DNA from 3 places in the Pseudarthrobacter sp. genome. Region 2 is predicted to be linked to each of the others. Evidence: riboswitches for the same ligand, from Rfam matches in the RefSeq annotation. Region 2 holds a riboswitch; each other region holds the start of a gene.
What was found. A riboswitch is a leader RNA that binds a small molecule or an ion and turns the genes downstream of it on or off. The one in region 2 is predicted to bind cyclic di-AMP.
Positions count from the first base shown of each region.

Region 1 (4,461 bases), on a different contig from region 2:
GCGCTACAACGAAACCCAAGCCACGGCTGCCTGGAACGACACCCTCGCCTGGTTCGGACAGCACGTCTGAGCAGCACGTCTGATCCGCCGCGGTCTGGGCTGTCCTGCCACGGGTAGTCTTGAAGCATGAGCACCGCAATCCCACTAACGCTCACCTTCGGCGGGCGTTTCGCCCGCGAACTCGGGGAGCTGGCGGTTCCCTGGCAGGCGGAGGAAGCACCTGACCCGCAGCTGCTGGTCCTGAACGAGCCGTTGGCCACCGAGCTGGGCTTCGACCCGTCCTGGCTGCGGACGCCCGAGGGGACGCGGCTGCTCATCGGCAACCAGATTCCTGACGGTGCCACACCCGTGGCCCAGGCCTATGCCGGCCACCAGTTCGGCGGCTACTCACCCCTGCTCGGCGACGGGCGGGCCCTCCTGCTGGGGGAGGTCACGGACATCCACGGGCAGCTTCGGGACATCCACCTCAAGGGCTCCGGCCGGACACCGTTCGCCCGCGCGGGTGACGGTCTCGCCGTCGTCGGTCCCATGCTGCGCGAGTACATCGTCAGCGAAGCCATGCACGCCATGGCCATCCCCACCACGAGGTCCCTCGCCGTGGTGGCCACGGGCCGGCCCGTCCGCCGCGAAACGATGCTGCCCGGGGCCGTGCTCACCCGGGTGGCCAGCAGCCACCTGCGGGTCGGCAGCTTCCAGTTCGCCCGCGTCAACGGCGAGGCGGACCTTCTGAGCCGTCTGGCGGATCATGCCATCAGCCGCCACTACCCGGACGCGGCGCTTGCCGACAAGCCCTATCTCGCGTTCTTCGAGGCGGTCATAGCCGCGCAGGCGTCCCTGGTGGCGCAATGGATGCTGGTGGGCTTCGTCCATGGCGTGATGAACACCGACAACATGGCCATCTCCGGCGAGACCATCGACTACGGTCCCTGCGCTTTTATGGACGCGTTCAACCCCGGCGCGGTCTACAGCTCCATCGACGCGGACGGGCGCTACGCCTACGCCAACCAGCCGGTCATCGCCGAATGGAACCTCACCCGGCTCGCTGAAGCACTCCTGCCCCTGCTCCATGAAGACCAGGACCAGGCCGTGGCGCTCGCCGTTGAATCCCTCGGCGGCTTCCGCGCCCTGTACAGCGTTGCCTGGTCGGCAGGCATGAAGTCCAAGCTTGGGCTGCGCCCGGACACGCACGACGACGTCGCGTCGTCCCTGGTGGACGGCGTGCTGGCGCTGCTCCAGGAAGGCCAGGTGGATTACACCTCCTTCTTCCGGGGCCTCGGCTCGGCGGCCCGCGGTACGCCGGAAACTACGCGGTCCATGTTTGCGAACCCCGAAGCCTTCGACGCCTGGGCCGCACGGTGGCTGGCCCTGGCGCCGGACGCGGACCTGATGGACCGGGTCAACCCCGTCTACATCCCCAGGAACCACCTGGTTGAAGAGGCTCTGGACTCGGCTATCGCCGGCGACCTGGACCCATTCAACCGGTTGGTGGACGTCCTGGCCGATCCGTACACGCAGCGCCCCGGGCTGGAACGCTACGCCGGCCCCGCCCCTGAAGACTTCGGGAGCTATCGGACCTTCTGCGGGACCTGAGAGAACACCAGGGATGGACGACGGCGGCGCGGGGCTGGGTGCCGCCCGCCGCCGTCGAGCATGGTCGGATCACGCTACGCGGACGAAGGACGCTCCGGCGAGCCAGCTGATCGAGTGCACTTCGGTTTTGTAACCGTCCACCCCGCCACTGACAACCTGGCCGTTGCCGGCGTAGACGCCCACATGGCCGGCCGTGATGACCAGGTCCCCTGCGGCCGGTGTGCCCACCACCGGGCCGTACTGGAAGAACTGGCCGGGAGCCAGGTCACCCACGCTTTTACCCACCGAGCGCAGCGCCTTCTCCACCATGGCGGTGCAGTCCTGCTGGATGCCGAGCTGGGAGTTGGCGGAAGCCAGGATGGCCGCGCCGAGCGAGCCGGCCGGAGCCTGGGCCGCCGGTGCGGACGTTGAGGCCAGCCTTATGCCGGTGTTGGTGGGGGAGGCCGGCGCCGCCGCGGGAGACGCTGCGGGAGCCGGTGCGGTGTAGCCGGCACCAGGGATCAGGATCTGGTCGCCGGGGTAGATGATGCTGGTCAGCGAGAGTCCGTTGGCGGCAAGGACGTCGTTGAGCGGGACGCCGTTGGCGGCGGAAATCTGGCCCAGCGTGTCACCCGAAACGACTGTGTGGACGTTGGCCGCGGCGGGGGCTGCTGCAGCGGAAGTCGAAGCAACAGCGGCCGGAGCCGCTGCCGCCGCACTGGTCTGGACCTGAGTGTTGGCAGTCCCGGAGTTGTCCGGGCCGTGGACGCCGGCCTGAGCCGGGACGCCAATGCTGAACAGCAGGCCGGATGCAGCAACAGCCACCAGGGCCGGCCGGCCAAACGTCAGGGGGTGTGTTTTGGCCGCAGTGGCCAGGCCAATGAGGACGGTAGAGCGGGCAGGAACCGCACGAAGGCGTGCGGCAGCGGAATTCTTGGACACGGTTGATCGCCTCTCCCATGCCTGCGGGGTGAGCTGTCGGGTTCGGGTCGGAGATACCCGGCCGGTAGCGCCGCCGCACGGGACGGAGCGATACCGACTTAACCCCAAGGCTTCGAAAAGCCGTGGAAACGTGGTTCCCCCGTCCCTGCCAGCTGGAAAGCGACTGGATCCCGGTCAGCGGCAGGGCTCGGCATACTGGCGGGAATGTCCCGGCTTGAGCCGGGCCACCGTTTGACCATAACTTCCAGTTATCGGCAATGTCACATTCCGGTAACGGAATGTAGGCGTGAAATCCACCCGCGCTTCATCTCGGATTCCCTCCCTCCTCGGTAACGATGTTGCAGGTCAGGCCCCGTAATCCGTATATGCCCGGTAAGCTCACCAACTATGTCCCGGATTGTTCAAAAAATGCGGCTGCCCGCCCTCGCCGGCCTGCTGGCGGTCGCCCTGGTGGGGTCGGCTGCGCTGCTTCCCTCGCATGCCGACGACGACGCGCCGCCCGGCGGGTATCCCTCGTGGCAAGACGTGCAGAACGCCAAGAAAAGCGAGGCCGGCAAAGCGGCAGAAGTCACCAGGATCAACGGGCTGCTGGGCGGACTCCAGGCTGAAGCAGAGGCGCTGGGCAATGCGGCCGTAACGTCCGCCGCGGAGTACGCCAAGGCCGAAGCGGCACTTCAGGCCGCCACTTCCACTGTGGACGCACTCACGGCCCAGACGGCACGCGCCGCGGCCGAACTGGGACAGTACAAGAAGGAAATCGGTGCTCTGGCGGCCCAATCGTACAAGACCGGTGGAACCAACATGGGTTTCTTCGTTGCCCTCGACGCCGTGCAGAACAACAGCATCCACGGCCTGAATATCGTCCAGATCGTCAGCGATAAGACTGCGGCCCTGGTCAACAAATCTGCAAGCGCCGAACGCATTTCCCGTGCCCTGGCCGATCAGGAGCAGGCGGCCAGGGCCGAGCGCGAGCGCCTGTCCGGCGAGGCCAGAACCAAGCTCGACGCCGCCCAATCCGCCCAGCAGGCCATGTCCCGGCAGATCGCGGAGCAGCAGGAGCACGGCCTGGAACTGACCGCGCAGCTGGCCTCCCTCAAAGGGACCACGGCTGCCGTGGAGGGGGAGTTCCGGCAGGGCCAGGTGGCCTTGGCCGCGTATGAAACGGCGCAGGCCGCCAAGCGGGCCGCGGCGCAGGAACAGGCACGCCAACAGGCGGAGGCGGCAGCCAAGGCGGCGGCCCTTGCCGCTGCACAGAAACCGGCTCCGGCCCCGCCTGCTGTACCGGGCGTGCCCGCCCCGCCTCCGGTCCCGAGCCCGACGCCGGTCCCGCCGCCCGTCGTCGTCGTGCCTTCCGTTCCGGGAGGCGCTGTCAACGACCCCGCGGGCGCCAAGAACTACGCGGCCGGGCAGCTCGGCGCCTACGGCTGGGGCCAGGACCAGTTTCCGTGCCTGGCGTCGCTGTGGACCAAGGAGTCGAACTGGCTGACCACTGCCACCAACCCGTACTCGGGCGCATACGGGATCGCCCAGTCGCTGCCGGCCAGCAAGTATGCCAGCGCCGGCAGCGACTGGCTCACGAGCTACCGGACCCAGGTCAATTGGGGCCTGTCCTATATCGCTGACCGCTACGGGTCACCGTGCGGCGCGTGGAACCATTCCGTGGCCAACAACTGGTACTGACTTGCGGGGGACGGCAGCCGCGTCACGTTCCCGGTGCCTTGGCGAATACCGCGGCGCTGAGGAATTCAATGCCGACGAAGGCTTCGTCGCCGTCCACCCAGGCGTCATGTCCGGGCGGAATGGTGTAGGAGTCGCCGGCGCTGATGCTGATCCGGGTGCCGTTGGTGGTCTCGACGTTGAGTGCCCCGGAAACGCAGTATCCGACGTGGTTGTTCTGGCAGGACTCGGTCTGGACCACCGGCTTGATGCAGTCCGACCAGCGCCAGCCGG
Region 1 is NZ_JAKFFD010000038.1:54,781-59,241, reverse strand. Features, by position in the region: gene V6M49_RS03785 (dienelactone hydrolase family protein) at 1-70, shown strand, start outside; gene V6M49_RS03780 (protein adenylyltransferase SelO) at 127-1,590, shown strand; gene V6M49_RS03775 (C40 family peptidase) at 1,660-2,511, opposite strand; cyclic di-AMP (ydaO/yuaA leader) riboswitch at 2,515-2,683, opposite strand; gene V6M49_RS03770 (lytic transglycosylase domain-containing protein) at 2,899-4,191, shown strand; gene V6M49_RS03765 (cupin domain-containing protein) at 4,214-4,461, opposite strand, start outside.
Region 1: it holds a riboswitch for cyclic di-AMP, as region 2 does, so the genes downstream of both, V6M49_RS03775 (C40 family peptidase) here and V6M49_RS02550 (M23 family metallopeptidase) in region 2, are expected to answer to the same signal.

Region 2 (4,461 bases):
GGCGCGTGCCGGGCTCGGACTTGATGATGGAGGAGGCGTCCAGGAACGGGGCCTTGTTGGTGGCTGAGGCGAATTTGGAGCCGAACTCGCCGAAGGACAGGTGCTGGGCCTTCTTTTCCACCAGGCCGAAGCTGGCGACGTCCCAGAAAGCGGTGGAGCCGCCGACGCCGAGGACCACTTCGTAGCCTTCGGGGGCGCGGAAGAACTGGCTGAGGCCTTCACGGACGGAGCCCACGAGGTTCTTGACCGGAGCCTGGCGGTGGGAGGTGCCCAGGATGGTCTTGGACGCCGCTGAGAGCGCTTCGAGCTGCTCCGGCCTGACCTTGGAGGGTCCTGCGCCGAACCGTCCATCCTTTGGCAGGAGGTCGGCGGGAATAGTGATGCTGGTTTCGCTCACGGGGGCTCCAATTTCGGCATGGACGTGGCTCACGTCCGGGCGGTGGGGTGGCCGGTAGTCGGCGGTGACTGCATAAGGACCTCCCTTATTCTGCCTGAACCCTCGATTGGGCGGGGAACCGGGGCCGTCATAGTCCGGCCAATGAGACTCTTTGTCTCCGCCCGGGCATTATCCAGACAAATTCAAAATAGGCTAAGCTTTTTAGCGGACCTCGCCGCTGAGCGGGACGCGATACGGTGGGACAACGCAAGGTACTGCGCTCGAGGAGCTGAGCTGGATGACGGATCTGATCGATACTACGGAGATGTATCTTCGGACCATTTTGGAGCTTGAAGAAGAGAACATCGTTGCTCTTCGCGCACGCATCGCCGAACGGCTGCGGCATTCCGGACCCACGGTGTCCCAAACCATCGGCCGGATGGAACGCGACGGACTGGTCGTGGTCTCCGGAGACCGCCACCTGGAGCTCACGGAAGCCGGGCGGAAACGCGCTACGGAAGTGATGCGCAAGCACAGGCTCGCGGAACGGCTCCTGGCGGATGTGATTGGCCTGGACTGGGCCTATGTCCACGATGAAGCGTGCCGCTGGGAGCATGTGATGAGCGAACGCGTAGAGCAGCGCATCTACGAATTGCTCAACCACCCCACCGAGTCTCCGTACGGCAACCCCATCCCCGGGCTGGCCGCCCTGGGCGGGCCGGCGCCCGCGCTCCCAGACGCCGGTGTGATTAATCTCCTGGATGCGATGCAGGGCTACGGGCCAGCGTCGAACGTGACAGTCAGCCGGCTGGCTGAGCCCATCCAGGTGGAACCTGAGCTGCTGGTCCAGTTGGATGAAGGCGGGATCAGGCCCGGTGCCACGGTGTCCCTGGAGCGCGTAGGGGAGTACATTTCGGTGCGCGTTCCGGGAATCGAAGGGGCGCTCGAGCTGCCCCCGGAAGTGGCATCCCACGTCTTCGTTTCCGTCAGCTGACGGGAAGGCGGTCCGCCGTGTGGGGCCGCGCGTGGGGCCGTTCCATAGCGCAGCGACGCAAGGTTCCGCAAAGGTAACGGAATTGTTACTGTCCAAGTTAATCACCTATAGTTGAAACTCAGCGTCGATACAAAAGCGTTACCTGATCCGGAGCCGAGCTCTGCCAGCGGATCAGGTGCATCAGTCACCAACTGGCAGAGGCGGGGGAACCACAACCGGCAGTCGTAAGACTGCCTTGGGGTTAAGTCCGTCAGCAGCAAGCCTCTTCCAGCGAAGGATCCTCACGGGATATCTCTGCGCCAAGTGCTTGTCACGGCGGACCGGGTCTTTGAACTCTCTGACCCGAATCCGACAGCTAACTTCGCAGGCTACCCAGAGAGGAACATTCTTGACCACGCAATACTCCAGGGGCCGCCGTCGCGCGGTGGGTCCCGCCTCGGCGCCCAGAGTGGCCGAGGATTTCAGCGCGGAGAGGCCCCGCGACCCACAGCGGGAAGCCCGCCGCCGCCGGGGACCCTTCCGGCAGATGACGGATTTCGCCGCCGCCAGTGGCCTCGGCCAGAAGGCCGGCATCGCCCTGGCAGCAACAGGCCTGGCTCTCACTGTGACGGTTCCTGTGACCGGCCCCGTGATGGCCACTCCGGCACCCGGCCAGGCTGCATTAGCCGTTTCCGCTGCTCCGCAGCCCGAAGTGACCGCCGAAGCCGCCGCCCAAATTGATTTCAGCCGCTCGTCCGTGGTGACCCAGGGTGATCCCGACGGCAAGCTGAAGCAGCTGTTGAGCGCCCAGTCCGCGGGATCCATTACCCGCGCCGCCTCTGCCGGAAGCCTTGGCTCGCCGCTGGCCCAGCTGGTTACGGCCTCACCCTTCGGGTTCCGGGTCAGTCCCATCACCGGCGGCTCCGGCGACTTCCACCGCGGCCAGGACTACGTGGCACAGTGCGGAACCTCCGTCATGGCCGCTGCCAGCGGCACCGTGACCTTCGTTGGCTGGCACCAGTACGGCGGTGGCAACCGCGTGGTGGTGGATCACGGCAATGGCCTTGAAACCACCTACAACCACCTCTCCTCCGCCAGCGTCAAGGTAGGCCAGACGGTCAGCCGCGGCGACGTGGTTGCCCTCAGCGGCACCACGGGCGCGTCCACGGGCTGCCACCTCCACTTCGAGGTCCAGATCAATGGCGAAGTCGTCGACCCCACCGGCTGGCTCTGACCCAAATGATGGCCAACTCTCGAATCGTAGCAACATGCCGTGACCTGAATGTGACATTGGCTCGGAACTCCTGTAACGTCTAAAGCGCGTCAACTTTTCCGAAGTTGACGTTCTTGAGTGGATTGCCTAGCTCTGCCACCGCTCAAGGTCCGTTCGCATGACATCGTCTGGCAGGGGCGGGGGAACCAATTTTGGTCTTCGATTCTGAAGGCCTTGGGGTTAAGTCGCAAAGCTTCCACTGTGAAGCAGCGCGGCCGGGTGACTCCCATCCGAATCCGACAGCTCACCTCGCAGGCATTGGGAGAGGCTACCTTCGTGTCTTCACGCCATACTTCTGCGCGTCACCGCGCACAACCGGTTCGCACTAACCCCTTGGGCTCCGTGTCCAAGGCCGTCAGTGCCAATGCCGGGACCGTAGGTCGCCAGGCTGCTGTTATCGCAGCTGCATCAGGTCTGATCCTGAGCATGGGGCTTCCGGCCAACGCCGCGGATTCCACCGCCGGCGTTTCCGCCTCTACCGAGTCCGGTTCCGCGCAGACGGCACTTGCCGTCACTGCCGCGCCCACGGCTACCGTTTCCTTCGAACGCCCCGTCATCAAGACGACGCCGGCGCCGAAGGTTGAGAGGGTCCGCGCGCAGTCCACGGCTTCCGAAACCGGGGCTCAGGGTGCTGCCGCAACCGAGGCCGCGGCCTCCAAGCTCGCTGACACTGTCTCCTCTGCTGCTGCTTCGGGTCTGGCAGCACTTGCCTACACCGGTATCGGTCACCCCTACCTCTGGGGCGGCACCACTCCCAACGGCTGGGACTGCTCCGGCTTCACGCAGTGGGTCTACGCCCAGGCCGGCATCAGCATTCCCCGCACCAATGCCTGGACGGCCATGCGGCCCACCGCCACACCGGCTCCCGGTGACCTGGTCATGCAGAATGGCGGCGCCCACGTTGGCATTTACGTCGGCAACGGCATGATGATCAGCGCACTGAACCCGTCACAGGGCACGCTGCTCCACTCCGTGGCATCCACGGGCGGCGGATCCTTCTTCACGCTGGCCCCGTAGTTCCTGCAATCCAGCAGTTCCTGCAGCCCTGTGCTGCCGGAACCGATTCTTCGCTGGAGACTTTTCGCTAAATCCCCGTTCGGGATGTGCCGGCGTACCCCCAAGATGCCGGCGCCTCCAACGCCCTTGGACTGCCTACGCGGTCCTGAGGAAAACGAAAGAGAGAAATTAATGACTACACGTGCAACTGTTGCACGGCACCGCGCCGAGGTCACCAAGACCAACTCGCTGGCTGTCATTGCCAAGGCTGTCGGCGACAACGCCGGCGGCATGGGCCGCCAGGCTGCGGTTATCGCTGCTGCTTCCGGCCTTGTCCTGACCAGTGGTATCGCCGCGAACGCGGCAGACACCGGAGTCCAGCACGAAGGTGCTTCCGCTTCGAACCTTGAGGCTGAGGTTTCCGCTCCGGCCATCATTTCCGCTGCTTCCACCATTGCCATCTCCTACGAGAAGCCGGCCGTGACCACCACGCCCGCTCCGGTTGAGGCTCCCGAGCCGGTTGTTGAAGCTCCGGCTCCGGCCAAGGCCGCGGCAACCATCACGGTAGCGTCGGCCACTCCGGCTGCTCCCTCGGCTCCGGTCGCCGCCAGCGGCAAGGGTGCTGCCATCCTGTCCGCTGCTTACGCACAGCTCGGCGTCAGCCAGGACTGCACCATGCTGGTGACCAACGCCCTGGCCGCCGTGGGCATCAACTACCACGGCTGGCCCGCCGGCTACCTGTCCCTGGGTAAGACCGTGAGCGCCGCCGAGGCCCAGCCCGGCGATCTGATCTACTACGCCGACGGCGGCGCGGGCATGGCCCACATCGCCGTATACGCCGGC
Region 2 is NZ_JAKFFD010000028.1:14,795-19,255, forward strand. Features, by position in the region: gene serC (phosphoserine transaminase) at 1-397, opposite strand, end outside; gene V6M49_RS02545 (metal-dependent transcriptional regulator) at 675-1,370, shown strand; cyclic di-AMP (ydaO/yuaA leader) riboswitch at 1,537-1,755, shown strand; gene V6M49_RS02550 (M23 family metallopeptidase) at 1,759-2,583, shown strand; cyclic di-AMP (ydaO/yuaA leader) riboswitch at 2,732-2,894, shown strand; gene V6M49_RS02555 (C40 family peptidase) at 2,965-3,639, shown strand; gene V6M49_RS02560 (NlpC/P60 family protein) at 3,811-4,461, shown strand, end outside.

Region 3 (4,461 bases), on a different contig from region 2:
GCATGGGGCTGCGCATGGCCGGCTGGTCCGTTGCGGTGGCTTCGGATGGCCCGGAGGCCGTCAAGCTTGCCAAGGAGTTCCGCCCGGACGTCCTGGTGCTGGACGTGATGCTGCCAGGGTTCGACGGCGTTGAGCTGCTGGGCAGGATCCGCGCCTTCGCGCCGGAGGTACCTGCGCTTTTCCTGACTGCCAAGGACGCCGTCCAGGACAGGATCGTGGGCCTGGCGGCCGGCGGGGACGACTACGTGACCAAGCCGTTCAGTATGGAAGAGGTCCTGCTGCGGCTGCACCGCCTTGTCCAGCGCTCCGGCGTTGCCGCGATGGACACTGCCGAACTTGTGGTGGGCGATCTTGTCCTCAACATCGACACCCGCGAAGTGACCCGTGCGGGCGACGCCCTCCAGCTCACCGCCACCCAGTTCGAGCTGCTCCGGTACCTCATGGAGAACCCCAAACGCGTCATCAGCAAAGCCCAGATCCTGGACCGCGTCTGGAACTATGACTTCGGCGGCCAGGCCAACATTGTGGAGCTCTACATCTCCTACCTGCGCAAGAAAGTGGATGCCTTGCACCCGCCCATGATCCATACCGTGCGGGGCGCCGGCTACGTCATCAAACCGGCTGAGTAACAGCTCCATGTCCTCGCCGCGAGCAACCCCAGCACCAGCCCGGAGCTGGCTGAAACCGGACACCTGGCATCTGCGCACGCGCCTGATCCTGTTGGCCATGGCCCTGCTGGTGGCCATCTGCGGCGCCGTGGGGCTGTTCAGTTACGCCTCCATGGATTCCTTTCTCACGGGTCAGCTGGATGAACAGCTGAGCCAGGCCGCCAAACTCTCGAACGGTCCGGGCCGCCCGCCCCTGGGCGGATTCAACGGCAGGCCGGACCCGCTTGACTCCCGCGGGCAGAGTGTCGGAACGCTGAATGCGCGGATCCTGAACGGCCAGATCCCCAGTGGCGGTTTCCTGGACTCGGACACCACACGCCTACCCCTCGACTCCGAGGACAAGCAGACCCTGCTGGCGCTGACGCAGAACGGCATCCCCGTGAACCGCTCGCTGTCCAACGGGGATTACCGGATTGTGGCCGTCCAAACCGGCTACGGCGATGTCCTTGTCACGGGCCTTCCGCTCGCCGCCAAGGAGAGCACGCTGGCATCGCTGGTGTGGACCTTTGTGTTTGTCTCCTTGGGCGGCCTGGCGCTGATCGGACTGGCAGGAACAGTGCTGATCCGGCGCACCATGAAGCCGCTGGAGCAGCTTTCCGAGGTGGCAACCCGGGTGGCCCGGCTCCGGCTGGACGCGGGCGAGGTGGCACTCGCGGTGCGCGTCCCGCCGTCGAACTCCAACCCCGGAACCGAAGTGGGCAGCGTAGGGCACGCCCTGAACCTGATGCTGGACAACGTCGCCAGTGCCCTCGAGGCGCGGCAGCGGAGCGAGACCAAGGTGCGGCAGTTCGTTGCCGACGCTTCCCATGAGCTGCGCACCCCGCTGACCGCCATCCGCGGGTACACGGAGCTGATGCGGATGACCGAGGACTTCACGCCGGACGGCCGGAAATCCCTGGCCCGGGTCCAAAGCCAGTCCGAACGCATGACCACCCTGGTGGAGGATCTGCTCCTGCTCGCCCGGCTCGATGAGGGCCAGCCCCTGAAGCTCAGCGAAGTTGACCTCACACAACTCGTGATCGAAACCGTCAGTGACGAGAAGGTCATCGCCCCGGACCACCAATGGCGCCTTGAACTGCCTGACGAGCCGCTCGCCGTCACGGGTGATGCATCCCAACTGCGTCAGGTGCTTGTCAACCTGCTATCCAATGCGCGCAAGCACACGCCGCCGGGAACCACCGTGGTCACCGCTGTCACGAAGTCTGCCAATGGCGGCGCAGCGGTGACGGTAACGGACGACGGCGGGGGCATCCCTGCGGAGTTCGTTGACCACGTTTTCTCCCGGTTTGCCCGCGCAGACGCGGCGCGCAAGGGTACGGCGCCGGCCTCGGGCGCCGGGGCGTCCGAAGGCACAAGTGGCTTGGGCCTGGCCATTGTCCAGTCGATCATGGAGGCCCATGGCGGGAGCGTGGAAGTGACATCACGGGCCGGACGGACGGAGTTCGCATTGCTCTTCCCTGCCGGCGCGCTGGCGCAACCCACTGACGCCCGAGCGCAGCAAGGCGACACACCATCGCCGTGATTCCCGTTACCAAAATGTGACTTAAGGTTCCAGCTCCTGTAGCGTCGATGACGTGTGGTTCCCGTTTGGGCCGCATATCCGGATGACGCCAAGCTCTGCCGCTTCCCGGATTCCGTTTTCAGAGGCAGAGGCGGGGGACCCACCGTCCCGGGCACCAAGTGCCCTTTGGGGTTAAGCCAACACGTGATTGTGCCGTGTGGCCGGATGCCCTCATCCGAACCCGACAGCTAACTCCGCAGGTGTGAGAGGCGATCCATCATGTCTGAATTCAAGGTACAAACGCGCCCGCAGGGCGACACAAAGTCCCACAGCCACCGCAAGCAGACGCGCTTCGGTGCAGCTATGTCCCCATTGTCCAAGGCCGCGCGGATTCCCTCCGTGGGCCAGCGCGTCGCGGTGTTCGCGACGGCGTGCGCCCTGCTGGTCGGCGTCAGCGCCGCGGCACACGCTTCCGAGTCTGCGTCGCTTGCGGCCAGCGCGGACCAGGCCGCCGAACAAGCCAGCGCCCAGTCGAAGCTGAGCTTCGAGACAGCCGAGATCCAGCCCCCGGCCTCCCCGGAAGCTGCGCCGGCCGAGATCAACGTCGCGCCCCAGGCCGCCGAACCGGCACCTGCCCCGGTCCCGGAGCCCGCTCCGGCTCCGGCCCCGGAACCTGCGCCCGCGCCTGTTGTGGCAGTCAACGACCCCGCAGGAGCGCAGGCCTACGCTGCTGGCCAGCTGGCGACGTACGGCTGGTCCGCTGACCAGATGCAGTGCCTGCAGACGCTGTGGACCAAGGAATCCGACTGGACCACCACGGCCACCAACGCCAGCAGCGGCGCGTACGGCATCGTCCAGTCATTGCCTGCTGAGAAGATGGCTAGCGCCGGTGCGGACTACATCACCAACTACCGCACGCAGATCAACTGGGGCCTGAACTACATCCAGGAGCGCTACCAGTCACCGTGCGGGGCGCTGAACTTCCACCTGTCGCACAACTGGTACTAGGCCGACCGAGCGGCGCCGGCGGATCACGAAAGTGATCCGCCGGCGTCAAAGCCGGAAAGAGTCAAAGCCGGAAAGAAATGAGCTGCCGTCCCGCGGCGTCCGTTTCCACGGAGGCCGTCACGGCACGGTAATCCGCGATATGCAGCACGCCTGCTGGCAATTCGCCCGCATTCGGACCCACGGCCACCGTCCGGATACCCGCAGCAACGCCTGCCGCGATTCCGGCGGGCGCATCCTCGAACACCACGGCGTCATCCGGTTTCACGCCCAGCAGCCCGGCGGCCATCAGATAGCCTTCCGGGTGCGGCTTGCCCCGTGTGACCAGGTCCGCCGTCACGGCCGTGGCCGGCATGTCCAGCCCGGCAGCGTCCATGCGGATGTCTGCCAGGGTCCTGTCCGCTGAAGTCACCAGCGCCACTGCCTGGGCCGGGAGGCTGCGAAGCAGGTCGGCAGCCCCCGGCAACGCGATGATACCGGCCGTCCGCACCCGTTCCATCGCACCCAGTTCCTCGGTGAGGGCCGCGACGTCCGCTCCCGCCGGCGCGAAACGGCGCACGGTATCGGCAGCCTGGACGCCGTGCGAAGTGCGCAGGATTTCGGCGATGTCCAGGCCGTACCGGGCCGCGAATTCTCCCCAGACCTCCTCCACTACTGCCGTGGAGTCCACCAGTGTGCCGTCCATATCGAAAAGGACGGCCCGGCAGGTCAGTGTTCGTGCGGCGGCAGGTGCTCGTGTGGCGGTAGGTGTGGGGATGTTCATGCTGCCTATTTTGCCTTAGGCGTTACCGGCTCAGGCGTCGCGACCCGGGCGCCGCCCTCAGGCGTCACGGCCCGGGATGTACTGCACCGCCCACTTGTTTCCGTCGGGATCCGCGAAGTAGACGAAGTGCCCCCAGTCCTGGATGTCGATGTCGCTGACCTCCACACCGTTGCCCTTGAGGTGGTCGTGGGCAGCCTGGATGTCGCTGACCACCATCTGCAGGCTTGGGGCTGTGCCCGGAGGGGCGTCATTGAGGCCCTCGCCAATACAAATGGAGCAGGCGGATCCCGGCGGGGTCAGCTGGACGAAACGAATGCCATCCATGGGCCGCTCGTCGAAATCCGGGTTGAATCCAACTTTGTTGACATAGAAATCCTTGGCCCGGTCCACGTCGGATACGGGCACAAAAACGAGTTCAAGTTTCCAGTCCATGCGCCACAGGCTAACGGCGGCGGCAGGAAAGCGGAAGACTTACATTCTGGAGCAGCCCGTACTAGCCGGCGATGCCGTACAGGCGGTCGCCG
Region 3 is NZ_JAKFFD010000113.1:6,994-11,454, reverse strand. Features, by position in the region: gene V6M49_RS08945 (response regulator transcription factor) at 1-629, shown strand, start outside; gene V6M49_RS08940 (sensor histidine kinase) at 637-2,190, shown strand; cyclic di-AMP (ydaO/yuaA leader) riboswitch at 2,291-2,443, shown strand; gene V6M49_RS08935 (hypothetical protein) at 2,449-3,177, shown strand; gene V6M49_RS08930 (HAD-IA family hydrolase) at 3,239-3,937, opposite strand; gene V6M49_RS08925 (VOC family protein) at 3,995-4,369, opposite strand; gene upp (uracil phosphoribosyltransferase) at 4,431-4,461, opposite strand, start outside.
Region 3: it holds a riboswitch for cyclic di-AMP, as region 2 does, so the genes downstream of both, V6M49_RS08935 (hypothetical protein) here and V6M49_RS02550 (M23 family metallopeptidase) in region 2, are expected to answer to the same signal.